Regions from separate parts of the Pseudarthrobacter sp. NIBRBAC000502770 genome, predicted to be linked through region 1. Evidence: predicted binding sites of a transcription regulator. Region 1 holds the regulator's gene; the other holds the start of a gene.
What was found. Region 1 encodes LexA, which represses DNA repair genes until DNA is damaged. Its sites were predicted from a motif close to TCGAACANNTGTTCGA; they were not measured.

Region 1 (7,309 bases):
GTCAGGAAGGCTGTGGTTTCCGCCTCAGTGCCCGCCGTGACGCGGAGGTGGCCCGGGATGCCCACATCGCGGATGAGCACGCCGGCGTCAAGGAGCTCCTGCCAGACCTGGTGCGGGTTTTCCAGGCCGCCGAAGAAAACGTAGTTGGAGTCCGATGCTGCGGGCTTGAGTCCCATCCTGGTCAGCTCGGCCACGATGCGGTCCCTCTGCTTCTTGATGTCCTCGACGTCGGCCATCAGCGCTTCGCGGTGTTCGAGGGCCGCCAGGGCGGTGGCCTGGGTGATGGCGGAGAGGTGGTACGGCAGGCGCACCAGACGCAGGGCATCGGCGACCTCGGGGGCTGCGGCCATGTAACCGAGCCGTGCCCCCGCCAGGGCGAAGGCCTTGCTCATCGTGCGGGAGACGATCAGACGTTCACGGCCGGGCAGGAGTGTCAGTGCGCTCGGCGTTCCGTCGTGTGCGAACTCGTGGTACGCCTCGTCGACGATCACGATGGCCTGGCTGTCCGCGCCGGCGTCATAGACGGCTTCCACGACGTCCAGCCCAAGCCCGGTCCCGGTGGGATTGTTGGGTGAGCAGAGGAACACGATGTTGGGCTGGAGTTCCTTGACCTGGCGGGCCGCGGACTCTGCGCTGAGGTCATAGCCTTCCGCGCGTTCCCCCGTGATGTACTGCGTGTCCGTTCCGCTGGCCAGCAACGGGTACATGGAGTACGTCGGCGGGAAGCCAAGGGCCGTGCGCCCTGGGCCGCCGAAGGCCTGGAGGATCTGTTGCAGGACCTCGTTGGAGCCGTTGGCTGCCCACAGGTTGGTTTCGTCGAGCCCATGCCCGAGATATTCCGCCAGGGCCTTCCGGAGCGCGGTGAACTCGCGGTCCGGGTAGCGGTTGAGGCCTGCGGCGGCTTCCGTAACGGCGGCGCTGATGGCGGCCCGCACATCGGCAGGAACCCCATGGGTGTTTTCGTTGACGTTCAGCAGGATGGGGACGTTCAGCTGGGGAGCCCCATAGGGAGTCAGTCCGCGAAGGTTGCTGCGGAGGGGAAGCCGGTTCAGACGTTCTAGCTGCTGGTTCACCTGAACAGTTTAGTTGCCGCGGCAACTACCGGAAAATGTGACGGTTCCCGCGGCTTCCCCCTCAGTGGGTGGGAACGAACAGCTGCTGGCCTGGAAGGACGGTGCCGGCGTCAAGGTTGTTGAGCTGGACAATGTCCGCCACGACGTCGCGGGCGTCCCGGCCCGGCGCGACGGTACCGGCAATGGCCCACAACGACTGTCCGGGCTGCACCGTCACGGTAACGGTGGGTGTCACCGCGAGGTCCGCAACCGAATCCGAGGCCTTGGCCGGGGAATGGAAGAACCCGGCGAGTGACAGCAGGAGAACAGCGAGGACTACAAGCGGGACCCCAATCAGGACGATCCTCCCCCGGCGGGTGAGCCGCAGCGGTGCAGGCGATGGTGAAACCTGGTGAAGAGTTAAAGCTGACATGAACTAAGCCCTCCTGGACTTGCCGTGCTGCCCGGGTGTCCGCCCGCAACGCCCTTGCCGTTCCAAACCGCCGCCGGGCACATCTTCCGGCCGGGTATTCGAAGGAGGCATCTGCTGGTTAGAACACATATTCGAACTTTGCTGGTTAAGTTTTAGCACCTATCAACGAACATTGTCGAGACTCGCTAGAACAAATGTTTGAAAAAGCACTATGGCTGGCCTAGTTTTGGAACCAAGAACAACCACTCCTGAAGTTGACCAGCAGGGTCTGACAATGACAGTGGGAGTCCTTCCACCGGCACGGCGGAAACAGCGCCCGGCGGAAGTTCCGGCGGCAAGCGAAAGGCAATGGCGAATATGGCAGCAGCAGCCGCCGGGGGCAGGACCGCCCCGCAATCCAAGAGGACCACCAAGGGGCTGACTCCCCGGCAGAAGAAGATCCTCGAGACCATCCAGCGCTCCGTTAACGAGAACGGGTATCCGCCGTCCATGCGGGAAATCGGCGACACGGTCGGCCTTGCGAGCCTGTCAAGCGTGACCCATCAGCTCTCGCAGCTGGAAAAGCTGGGCTATCTTCGGCGCGACCCCAAGCGGCCCCGTGCCATGGAAGTGTTGATGCCGCTGACGCTGGACGGCGGGGGAAAGAGTGCGGGCACGTCCCGTGCGCCCCAAGCCGCAGGGGACAGCGCCACCGTCACGGAGCTGCCTACTGCTCTGGATACGGCCATGGTTCCGCTGGTGGGCCGGATTGCCGCCGGCGGCCCCATCCTTGCCGAACAGCTCGTCGAAGATGTCATGCCGCTGCCCCGCCAGCTGGTTGGCCAGGGCGAACTTTTCATGCTGAAGGTGGCCGGCGATTCGATGGTGGATGCCGCCATTTGCGATGGTGACTGGGTGGTGGTGCGGCGCCAGGCTGACGCTGCCAACGGGGACATCGTCGCTGCACTGCTGGATGACGAGGCGACGGTCAAGACCTTCCGCCAGCGCGACGGCCACACCTGGCTGCTGCCGCAGAACACCCAGTACGAACCGATCCTGGGCGACCATGCCACCATCATGGGCAAGGTCGTCTCAGTCCTGCGTTCGCTCTAGCCTGCGCACGCCTGCCCGGCATCCGTGCAGGCGCTATCCGGCCGTTCTCAGGACGCGTCGGCGCCCAGCCTGGTGAGGGCTGCCAGCGCTTTGGCGCGGTCAGTGGTGGCCCAGAACGGCGGGAGGGCGCCGCGCAGGAATCCCGCATAGCGCTCGGTGGCCAGCCGCGAGTCCAGGACTGCCACCACTCCTTTGTCCCCGGTTGACCTGATCAGGCGGCCGGCCCCCTGGGCAAGCCGGATGGCAGCGTGGGTTGCCGAAACAGACATGAAACCGTTCCCGCCGGCCTGCGCCACGGCACGCGAACGCGCCGTCATGAGGGGGTCGTCCGGCCGCGGGAACGGGATGCGGTCAATCACTACCAGCCGGCAGGATCCACCGGGAACGTCCACACCCTGCCACAGGGACATGGTTCCGAAGAGGCAGGTGTCCGGTTCGTCCGCGAATTGTTTGACCAGGGCGGTCATGGTCGACTCGCCCTGGCAGAGGACAGTCATGTCGAGCTTCGGGCGGAGGGCATCGGCGGCTTCCCCGGCCGCCCGCCGCGAGGAGAACAGGCAAAGCGCTCCCCCGTTGGAGGCCTTGATGAGCGCTTCGAGTTCGGCCAGGGCTTCCGGTGAAACACCTCGGCCGGGCTTGGGCAGGTGGCCGGCAACGTAAAGGATGCCCTGTTTGGGGTAGTCGAAGGGCGAGCCAACATCCACGCCCGTCCAGCTGGGCGCTCCGTCACCGATCAGGCCCAGGCCTCCTGCGGCCGGTTCGAAGGCGGAACCGATCGCCAGGGTGGCAGAGGTCAGCACCACGGTGTGGCCGGCGAAGAGCCCCTCCCGCAGCCTGCCGGCGACGGACAGCGGCGCAATGTTGATCAGGACCGGCGCGCTGTCATCGGGCTGCGAATAGCCTTGGTCGGGATCGAAGGTGCTGGCGCGGGAGAACCACACCACTTCCCGGTTTTCCCGGGCAGCGATCAGCCGCTCGCACAGTTCCAGGATGAGCATCAGCCGGGAACGCGCCAGCTGCCGCCCGCCGTCGGCCGTGGTATTGCTGTCCCCTTTGGAATCGGACAACGCAGCCCTGCACGCTTCACGCAGCTGGTCCACGCAGTCAAGCTGTTCATCGTTCAGTCCGTTGGGGAGAAGTCCGTTGGGCGCGCCCGCGAGGGCCATTTCCAGGTTGGCAGCTGCGGCGTTCAGGGCGTCAACGGTGATGGCGGTGTGTTTCCGTGCGCCGGAAGCGGCCGCGTGGACCATGGCCACGGACAGCTGCCCGGAGACGGCTCCCGTCACCCGGTCCTGCAGCTCGTGCGCTTCGTCCACCACCACGACGTCGTATTCGGGCAGGACTGCCAGTCCTTCGAACGCGCTGACGGCCAGCATGGCGTGGTTGGTCACCACCACGTCAGCCTCGGCGGCATCCTGCCGGGCGAGCTCGCTGAAGCATTCAGCGGCCATCGGGCATTTTTGGGCGCCGAGGCATTCCATTGAGGTGACGGAAACCTGCCGCCATGCACGGTCGGTCACTCCAGGCAGCAGCTCGTCGCGGTCGCCGGTGGCCGTCTTCTCCGCCCATTCGCGGAGCCGCACCACTTCCTTGCCCAGCTGTGACGATGGTCCGCCCACGGAGGCGGCGAAATGCGGAACGCTGGTGTCCTCCCCCAGGGAAAACAGCTGCCCTTCCGACGGTTCCTCGGAAGGGAACCCGCCTTCAAGCTTGTGGCGGCACACATAGTTGGACCTGCCCTTGACCAGTGCAACCTTGACCGGCCGGTCCAGCGCCGGGGTGATGTTCTTCAGGAGCCGGGGCAGGTCCCTGCCGACAATCTGGGTCTGGAGCGCCAGGGTCGCCGTGGAGACCAGCGCAGGCTTGTTGCTTTCCAGGGCGTGGGCGATCAGCGGTATCAGGTAGGCCAGCGATTTGCCGGTGCCGGTACCTGCCTGGACCAACAGGTGGTTGCCGGTTTCGATGGCCCTGGCCACCTGGCGGGCCATTTCGTGTTGTCCGGTGCGGCTTTGTCCGCCCATGCCGGCGACGGCGCGGTCGAGCAGTTCGATAACGAACTGCTCGCCCGCCGTCTGCGCAGCTTCGCCGGCTGCGAGGTCAGTCATTGACGACGAATTGTTCCAGTTCGGACGCGAGGCCCTCCCGGACCATCACCGCAGCCCTGGTACCGGCCTCGAGGTGGTCCAGGCTGAGGATCTCGGCGTCGGACTCATGGAGCTTGCTGATCAGGTCCCCGCGCTCGTACGGGATGAGCAGCTCCATCTTGACCGATGGCCGGGGAATGGACTCGCTGATGGCCTTCAGCAATTCCGGGATGCCTTCCCCGGTCCTGGCCGAGACCACCACGTGCCGTGGCTCGCGCTGCTTCAGCCGCTCCACCACAAAGGGGTCCGCCGCATCGGCCTTGTTCAGGACGATGATTTCAGGCACCTTGCGGGCGTCGACTTCGCTGAAGACCTTCCGGACCGCGGCGATCTGCCCTTCCGGGTCGGGGTGCGACACGTCCACCACATGCAGGATCAGGTCCGAGTCCGCCACCTCCTCGAGGGTGGAGCGGAAGGCTTCCACCAGCTGGGTGGGCAGTGAACGGACGAACCCGACGGTGTCCGCCAGCGTGTACCCCAGGCCGTCAGCGGTTTCGGCCTTGCGGACAGTGGGATCAAGGGTGGCGAAGAGGGCATTCTCCACGAGGACCCCTGCGTCGGTGAGCCGGTTGAGCAGCGAGGACTTGCCGGCGTTGGTGTAGCCGGCGATTGCCACGGAGGGCACTTCATTACGACGCCGGTTGGCCCGTTTGGTCTCCCGTGCCGGCTTCATGGCGGCGATTTCGCGCCGCAGCTTGGCCATCCGGGTACGGATCCGGCGCCGGTCGAGTTCGATCTTGGTCTCACCTGGACCACGGGAGCCCATGCCGGCGGCGGCGCCGCCCACCTGGCCGCCGGCCTGGCGGGACATCGACTCACCCCAGCCGCGCAGGCGGGGAAGCAGGTATTCCAGCTGCGCCAGCTCCACCTGCGCCTTGCCTTCGCGGCTCTTGGCGTGCTGGGCGAAGATGTCCAGGATCAGGGCTGTTCGGTCGATGACCTTGACCTTGACGATGTCTTCAAGGCCACGGCGCTGGGAAGGAGCCAGTTCGGCGTCCACCACTACGGTGTCCGCGCCGGTGGCCATGACGATGTCCTTGAGTTCCTGCGCCTTGCCGGAACCCAGGAACGTCCCGGGGTCCGGCTTGTCGCGGCGCTGCACCAGACCGTCGAGGACTTCCGAGCCCGCAGTCTCGGCCAGGGCGGCCAGCTCCCGCAGTGAGTTTTCGGCGTCGGCGAGCGTTCCCTCTGACCAAAGCCCGGCCAGGACCACGCGTTCGAGGCGCAGCTGCCGGTATTCAACTTCGGTGACGTCCTCAAGCTCGGTGGACAGACCCGCCCTGCGGCGCAGGGCGCGGCGTTCCTCGAGGTCCTGCTGGTCGCCGTCGTACGTTGAATGTTCTTCGTCGAGCCGGGAAATGGCTTGGGCCTTGCCAAGGACGGCTTTACCGCTGCCGCCTTCACCGCCGGACGTGCCGGCATTTTTGGCGGGAACGTCCTTGGCGAGGATCCGGTCGATGACAGCCTGGATCTCCTGCGGACTCATGTCCTGGGCGGCTGGATCGGAACCGGTATTGGGCTGGCTGGTCATGGTCTCCTTTGAAGATTCGGCAGTTCCAGAATAGTGCTGATTGGCTCGAAGTTGGAATGTATTCGCGCTGGGCTGACGGCCTGCGGTCATGCGTTTCTCCTGGTTGTTGCGCCGCCGGCTGCGATGCCGGGGCTCGAATGCCGCGTCAGATCGGCGGCAGGGCTGGAAAGGCCGGACCAAGGCGGGAAGTGCAGCAGTGGGCTGACTTTCGAGTTGTGTCCGGCGGCCGGGCCAGACGGCATGGTCTGGCCGGTGCGCAAAAGCGGAAGGTATGGAAACCTGCGTCGCTGCGGGACGGACTGCCGCTGGAGGACAGCCTGCGGGACGGGCGCGCCCGTACCAGCTACTCGAAGATCAGGAACATGCCCTCCAGCGTAGCAGAGGGCCCTCAGGCCGGTTTCCCATTACGCTGCAGGGGGAACTACTCTGGCCAGTTATGGAGTCCGCACACTATTTCAGCACGTCCCCTGCCGGCCCCTTCACCAGGAAGCCCCTGACAGTGGAATTGGCCGGTGGGACGCGGCAGCTCCAGACCTCCCCGGGGATCTTCAGCCCCGACGGTATCGACAAAGGCACCGCAGTGCTCCTGGCCGGCGTTCCTGCGCCGCATCCCCAAGGCAACCTCCTGGACATCGGGTGCGGCTGGGGACCCGTGGCGCTCACCATGGCGCTGCTGGCCCCCGGTTCCAAGGTGTATGCCGTGGACGTCAACGAACGCTGCATCACCCTGACCAATGAGAACGCAGCCGCCCTGGGACTGGCCAACGTGGTCGCCAGCACACCCGCGGCCGTAGATCCGGAGGTCCGCTTCGACACCATCTGGTCCAACCCGCCCATCAGGATCGGCAAGGACGAACTGCACGCCCTGCTGAAGCTGTGGCTTCCGCGCCTGGCGGACGGCGGCACGGCATGGCTGGTGGTGCAGAAGAACCTGGGCTCGGATTCGCTTCAGCGCTGGCTGGCGGCCGAACTGGACGGCTCCTTCACCGTAACCCGGGAGTCCACGTCAAAGTCCTTCCGGATCCTGAAGGTCACGAAAGCGTCCCACTCGCCACAA
Region 2 (7,309 bases), 830 kb from region 1:
CCCGCACTATGCACCACACCGGTACCGGATCCAGCGCGCTTACCGTGGTGCGGCAGGATGTGTCGCTCGGCGCTGGCCGTGACCTCGAATTCGGGCTGGAGCTGCTGGCGAGGGCACGAAGCGGCGGATTGGGGCCCACCCTGCGGCTGTACCGGCCCGCGCCCACGGTGGCGTTCGGGCAGCGGGACACCCGGCTGCCGGGATTCGGGGCCGCCGCCCAGGCCTGCCGCGATCATGGGTTCGAACCCCTGGTCCGGAGGGCCGGCGGACGCGCGGCCGCCTACCACCGGGGCACCCTGGTGGTGGACCACATTGAGCCGGACGCGGACGCCGTCGCCGGATCCAAGGCCCGGTTCGGGTACTTCGGAGGGCTGTTTGCGGAGGCGCTGCAGAACGTAGGCGTGCAGGCGGCGGTGGGGGAGATCCCCGGCGAGTACTGTCCCGGCGAGTTCAGCGTCCACGGAACCGATGCCATGGACAGTTCCCGCAGGATAAAACTGGTGGGCACCGCCCAACGGGTGGTCTCCGGTGCATGGCTCTTCAGCTCGGTGATCGTGGTGGAGGACTCCGCCCCGATCCGCAAGGTCCTTACCGACAGCTACGCGGCGCTGGGCCTGGACTGGGATCCTGCCACCGCCGGCGCCGCCAATGACCTGGTGCCGGGTTTGGACGTGGCCGCCGTTGAGCTGGCCCTCCTGGAAACGTATGCGGGCCATGCCACCCTGGAAACTGCTTCCTTCAGCAGCCTGGGGGCATGACCCGCATCAATTGGTGCGCGGCCGGTCAGGCGGCCAGGCGGCTCTTGACCTCGGCGGCGGACGGGTTGGTGGCCGCGCTGCCGTCCGGGAAGAGGACCGTGGGGACGGTGCGGTTGCCGCCGTTCAGCTGCTCCACGAGTTCGGCAGTGCCGTCCACCTCTTCGATGTTGATTTCGGTGTAGCCGATTCCCTGGGCGTCCAGCTGCTTCTTGAGCCGGTTGCAGTAGCCGCACCACGTGGTGGAAAACATGGTGATGGTGCCGGATTCGGGAGTGAAGTCCACAGGGATCTCCTTAGTGTCGCTTGAAAAGGTTTCCTTACTGTCAACCGTAGCGCGGCGGCCGGTATTCCCGGGTGTCGAGCGGCTGCTGCCGTTCCCGGATGACAGTTTGTGGCGCGCGGTGGCAAGCTGGTGCCATGTGTGGACGCTACGTAATGGCACGCGCCGTGGGGGACCTCCTGGCCGAGTTCGACGCCGAACTCGAGGACGAGGTGAGCATCCCGCCGTCGTGGAATGTTGCACCCACCGATGCCGTCCCGATCGTGCTGGAGCGGCTGGTGGATGACAGTGCCGCGCCGCGCCAGGTGCGCCAGCTGCATGTGGCGCGATGGGGCCTGGTTCCGTCCTGGGCCAAGGATCCGGGCATCGGCTCGCGCATGATCAACGCCAGGAGTGAATCGGTGCTGGAGAAGCCTGCCTTCCGCAAGGCTGTGCAGTCCCGCCGCTGTGCCGTCCCGGCAGATGGCTACTACGAATGGAAGCAAGGCCCGGGGAAGTCGAAGCAGCCGTACTACGTGCATCCCGGTGGGGACCGTGGCTTGGCCTTCGCGGGCCTGTATGAGTGGTGGAAGGACCCGTCCGTACCGGAGGGGGAGCCGGGCCGCTGGCTGCTGTCCACCTCGATCCTGACGGCGGACACCCCTCCGCCCGGGGCGGAATCCACCATTTTCGGGAAGCTGACCGAACTCCACGACAGAGTGCCGCTGCCCATGGATAAGTCCACCATGGAAGCGTGGCTGGACCCGCAGGCGGATGATGCCGCCGCGCTGGTTGACTTGGTGCGGTCAGGGGTTAAGGACGCCGCTGCGGACTGGCGCGTGGAATCCGTAGGCAAGGACGTGGGCAACGTCCGCAACAACGGCCCGGAACTCATCCGCCCGGTGGAAGCTCTGTTCTAGCAGCCCGGCGCAGGGTGTACTGCCCTCAAACGGTGACCGTACCGGCGTCGTCCACCGTCCAGGTGGGGTTGTATGCCACTTCCCAGCGAAAACCGTCGGGATCGGCAAAGTACCCGGTATAGCCGCCCCAGGCCTTGGTGACGGGCTCGGCAATAATGGCGGCCCCAGCGGCCGCGGCCTGTTCCATGGCGCTGTCCACCTCTTCGGGGCTTCCCAGGTTGTGGCTCAGGGTAATGCAGGGGATCCCGTCCGGGCGGCCGGTCACGGCTTCGGCCTGCATCTGGCGGGCATCCCAGAGCGAAAGCACCAGCCCGTGGTTCACCTGGATGAACACCACTTCCCCGGCGACTTCGCGGTGGACCGGCCAGCCGAGGCCGTCAACGTAGAAAGCACGGGACTCCTCGACGCTGCGAACACCGAGGGAAATAAAGTCGACTCTGGGCTCCATGCTTCGATAGTGTCAGATGATGGCGACAATTCAAGGAAACGACCGGGATGCCCGCGCCGACAGGGAACAGCTTGCTGCGGTCCGGGTTGCCGTTGACGAAGTCGATGACCAGATCGTTACCCTGATCGCCCGCCGCGAGCGGCTGATCAGGATCGCCGGCACGCTGAAGGGCGATGACGCGGAAGTGCGTGCCCCCGGCCGCGTAGAGCGGATTATTGAACATGTGCGGTCCGCTGCGGAGAAAAAGGACATCGACCCGGACATCGTTGAAGCAACCTACCGGGCCATGATCTCCGCATTCATTGAACTTGAACTGCGGATCCACAAAGAAAACAGCTGAGGAAGGCTAAAGCGCTTCCTCCACCGGCACCCCGTGCTGGAACTCCCGCCCGTCCGCCTCGCTGAAGGCTGACAGGACATGTCCCTTTCCGAGGCCATTCAAGGCCGTCATGGGAAAGCTTCCGGTGATGCTGTTCTCCGAATGGGACACTCGGGAAAGGTCGAAATCCTCCTCGATTCCCTGGTCCCGGTTGAACGAGTAGCAGGCTATGGCCTCCCCGTTCATGAACTCAATGCACAGCCGGCGCTGCGCTGAAAAATCGGGCGAGGCTCCCATCAAACCCACCACGTAGGCGCCCGAGCCCGGAATGGTGCCGTCGATATCGAACGTGGCAACCAGGGTGGAGTCCTGTGTCTTGATGCTGGCCTGCTTCAGGAGTGCGTCATCGGTACTCATGCCAACATCCTGCTCCCTGCCGCACGCCCCGTCCACCCCCGCCTATGTTTTGGTGAGAACCCGGCGTAGACTGAATTTATTCGAATACATGTTCGAATCACGTTGTGATGGGTTAGGTCCGGGAGGTGCGCATGGGCATGTTCAGCGAATCTGTTGACGTGGCGTGTGCCCCCACAGGTGAGCCGGAATCATTGGTATGGGCAGGTGTGTCCTATACCGTCTGCGCAGAACCCGTCCGCTGGTACGAACGCCGGCAGTGGTGGGCTGAGGACAGCAGGGCTCCCCTGGGCAGCGGGCCCGGAGTGGTGGACCACGAAATCTGGCGGGTCCAGGTGCTGCCCGCCCGGGGTGCCGCCCGTTCCGCCGCGGCACAGGAACCGCCCGGGGCAGAAGTCCTGACCCTTGACCTTTCCCGCCATCTCCGCAGCAACCGGTGGCGGCTGGTGCGGATCCATGACGCCCTTCACCCCAAGACTGCCTGACCCGGAACACCATGAGCTTTACCCACCTGCACGTTTCCACGGCATTCAGCGCCCATTACGGAGTTTCCTGGCCGGAGGAACTGGCCATGGCTGCCGCTGCCGATGGCGCCACGGCCCTCGCCTGCACCGACCGGGACGGCCTGTACGGCACCATCAAGCACCTCAAAGCCTGTATGGCGGCGGGCATCGACCCCATCGTAGGCGTGGACCTGGCGGTATTTGACGACGACGGCGATCACCGCACCCAGGTAGCAGGCAGGGTGGTGGTGCTGGCCAGGGGGCAGAACAACGGTGCCGGGTACCGCGCCTTGTGCCGGCTGGTTTCCGATGCGCACGCGAGGACCTCCGGGAAAGCCGGGGGAGCGGTACCCACCGCGGTGACCCGTGCCGAGCTGGCCTCCCGCACCCTCGACCCCCACACCCTCAAACCGGTGCTGACGGTGCTGATCGGCCCGGACTCGGACGTCGGCCGGGCCATGGGAGGCCGGCGCTACCTGCGTCCCAGGACCCTGTTCAAGCAATGGCTCGACGCAATGCCCGCCGGAACTGTGGTGGCGGAGATCGTCTCCCAACTCAGTGCGCCGGGCAGTCCTTTCAGCACGGCGCACGCTGTGCGCATGCTACGGCTCGCGGAGGAACACCATGTTCCGGCAGTCCTCACCAACGCCGTCCGGTATTGCGCAGCCGATGGTGCACCGACCGCGGATGTCCTTGACTCCGCGCGGACTTTGAAGTCCCTCCCCGAACTGGCAGGGGAGCCACTCCTGCAACCCACGGGCCAGGGATGGCTGAAATCAGCGGATCAAATGCTGGGCCTTGGTAAGGAAATCATCTCCGCCGCCGGTTATGGAGCCGCAGACCTCAAGCAGTTGTTGGCGCAGACCGAGGCGCTCGCCGACCTCTGCCGGATCGACCCCGCCACTGATATGGGATGGAAACAGCCAGTGGTGCCGGAAGCTGCCGTCATCGGCATCAACCAGGATCCCCACACGGAGCTCCTCCAGCGCTGCCATGCCGGAATCGGCAGGCGGTTCCCGGGCATCGGCGGTACGGCGGAGCGGGACATGATGGCCCGTTTGGACCATGAACTGGGGATCATCCAGAACCTGGGCTTCTCCTCCTATTTCCTCACTGTTGCGGAGGTCTCCAGGATGATCCAGGACATGGGAGTCCGGGCGGCTGCCAGGGGATCGGGGGCATCAAGCCTGGTCAACTACCTGATAGACGTCAGCCATGTGAACCCCCTCCAGCATGACCTGATCTTTGAACGCTTCCTCTCCAACGACCGCGCCACCCTCCCGGACATTGACATCGACGTCGAAAGTGCAGAGCGCCACAACGTCTACCACAGGATCTTCGAGCGCTTCGGCTCCGAACGCGTAACCCTCATGAGCATGCAGAACGGATACCGGGCCCGTGGTGCAGTCCGCGACGCCGGGCTGGCGCTGGGCATGGACGATGGCGAGGTGGGGGAGATTGCCAAGCAGCTGTGGCGGTTCTCAGCGCGGAAATTCCGTGAAGCCCTGCAGGAAAAACCCGAACTGCGGGAATTTGCCGGAAGGGTGGAGCAGTCCGATGCGCAGGGAAACCAGCAACTTGACCTGCTGGTAGACCTGACCGAACGCCTTGACCGGCTGCCCCGCCACATATCCATGCACCCATGTGGGGTGATCCTGGGCGATGCCACGCTGCTGGACCGCACACCGGTCCAGCCAAGCGGGCTTGGCCTGCCCATGAGCCAGTTCGACAAACATGACATGGACCCCATGGGCATGCTCAAACTCGATGTCCTGGGTGTCCGTATGCAAAGCGCCATGGCATTTGCCGTCCGGGAAATCATCAGGATCCACCCCTCAAAGGAAGAAGTGGTGGAGGCTGGGAACCACCCCATTGGACCTTTTGGTTCGGGGCCGGATTACATTGCCGCCAACGGCCGGATCGACCTGAACGCCGTCCCCCTCGACGACGAAGCCACCTATGAGCTGATCAGGAGCACGCACACCCTTGGCTGCTTCCAGATCGAATCCCCCGGACAGCGTGAATTGATCGGCAAGATGGCGCCACGGGAGTTCAACGACCTCATCATCGACATTTCCCTGTTCCGCCCGGGGCCCATGAAATCGGACATGGTGCGGCCCTTCCTGGAACACCGGCACGGGTTCGCCCCCGAGGTTTACCCGCACCCGGATCTCAAACCAGTGCTGCAGGAGACGCACGGGGTCACGGTTTTCCACGAGCAGATCCTGAAGACCCTGGATGTCATGACCGGGTGCGGGCTGGCCAAAGCCGATGAATTCCGCAGGGCGTTGAGCAACGAGGCCGGTGAAGCCAGGGTGGAAGAGTACTTCCGGCGCCATGCCAAAGCCAAGGGGTATGCCCCTGAAGTGGTGGACAAGGTGTGGGGGACATTGAAGTCTTTTGCCAGTTTCGGTTTTTGCAAGGCCCACGGTGCTGCCTTCGCCGTCCCCACCTACCAGTCCGCCTGGCTGAAGACACACCACCCCGAAGCTTTCCTCGCAGGCTTATGGGAGCACGACCCCGGCATGTATCCCAAACGGCTGCTGGTGGCCGAAGCCCGCCGGCTGGGTATTCCCATCCTTCCCCTGGACATCAACCGAAGCAAAGCCGAATACCGCGTGGAGCGGATCGCGTCAGGCACGGATGCCGGCCGGCTCGGAATCCGGCTCAGCCTGAACGGAATCTACGGTCTGTCTGCTGCAGAACTGAAACGGATCGTCGCCGGCCAGCCTTACGACTCACTGGCGGACCTTCGGGCGCGCTCGCGGCTGAGCAAGCCCAGCATCAGGCGACTTGCGCAACTGGGGGCTTTTGATTCCCTGCACCGGGAAGCCGGAGGCCCTGCCAACCGCGCGGACCTGGTGCACCATCTGCAGCAGCTCCAAACAGCAAAGACAGGAAAGAAAGGCATTGAGGTCCTGGATGGGCAGCTGTCCCTTCCCCTGGGCGACATCGAGCTGCGGAATATCAAACCTGGGCTTCCAGCCCCCACCCTGGTCGAAAATGTCAGGGCGGAACTTGATCTCATGGCAGTGGATGTCAGTACCCACCTGATGGACAGCCACCGGACCCTGCTGGAGAAGCTGGGGGTCACCACGGCAGATAAGCTTCTCAGCCTGCGTAACGGCACCGAAGTGCTGGTGGCGGGGGTTCGGGTTGCCACCCAAACGCCGCCGATGCGCGGCGGAAGGCGGGTGGTGTTCATCAGCATCGACGACGGAACCGGCTGCGTGGATTCGGTGTTCTTCCACGAGGCACAGGAAAGCGCCGGACCGCTTTTGTTTGGTACCCGCCTGATGCTGATCCGTGGAACCACCCGAAGGACCGGTCCCAGGGGCATCAGCATCAGCGCGAGCATGGCGTGGGACCTGAGCCGTACGGAGAGCCTGCCCTTCCCGGAATCCGCCACAGAGCCCACTCCTGTGACCGGCCATGAGGCTGTCGAAGATGGGCCGCATCCGCTGGATGGCATCACCAGGACGCTGGCGATCACCGGGTTCAACGGGTGAGGGCTCTGTCCCAGCCCCCGTGTGCCGCGTTGGTCGCCCCATACCGGAACCGATAGCATTGACGGTGGCTGGCTGTGGTCCCCGTATGCCACAAGCTATGAAGCCTTAACTTTGAATAGGAGACACCCGTGTCAGATGCCCAGCAGATCACCCTTCTCGTCGATGGCGAAGAGACCAAG

Region 2: the regulator LexA is predicted to act here: its motif matches at 3,202-3,217, upstream of NIBR502770_RS08545 (DUF6504 family protein).

The regions. Positions count from the first base shown of each region.
Region 1 covers NZ_CP041198.1:952,403-959,711, reverse strand. Annotated here, with positions in the region: gene NIBR502770_RS04725 (histidinol-phosphate transaminase) at 1-1,073, opposite strand, end outside; gene NIBR502770_RS04720 (LysM peptidoglycan-binding domain-containing protein) at 1,135-1,485, opposite strand; gene lexA (transcriptional repressor LexA) at 1,843-2,577, shown strand; gene NIBR502770_RS04710 (ATP-dependent DNA helicase) at 2,625-4,682, opposite strand; gene hflX (GTPase HflX) at 4,675-6,252, opposite strand; gene NIBR502770_RS04700 (class I SAM-dependent methyltransferase) at 6,689-7,309, shown strand, end outside; gene dapF (diaminopimelate epimerase) at 7,284-7,309, opposite strand, start outside.
Region 2 covers NZ_CP041198.1:1,780,632-1,787,940, reverse strand. Annotated here, with positions in the region: gene NIBR502770_RS08575 (lipoate--protein ligase family protein) at 9-758, shown strand; gene NIBR502770_RS08570 (mycoredoxin) at 784-1,041, opposite strand; gene NIBR502770_RS08565 (SOS response-associated peptidase) at 1,176-1,937, shown strand; gene NIBR502770_RS08560 (VOC family protein) at 1,963-2,385, opposite strand; gene NIBR502770_RS08555 (chorismate mutase) at 2,405-2,725, shown strand; gene NIBR502770_RS08550 (hypothetical protein) at 2,732-3,121, opposite strand; gene NIBR502770_RS08545 (DUF6504 family protein) at 3,253-3,603, shown strand; gene NIBR502770_RS08540 (DNA polymerase III subunit alpha) at 3,615-7,130, shown strand; gene thrS (threonine--tRNA ligase) at 7,259-7,309, shown strand, end outside.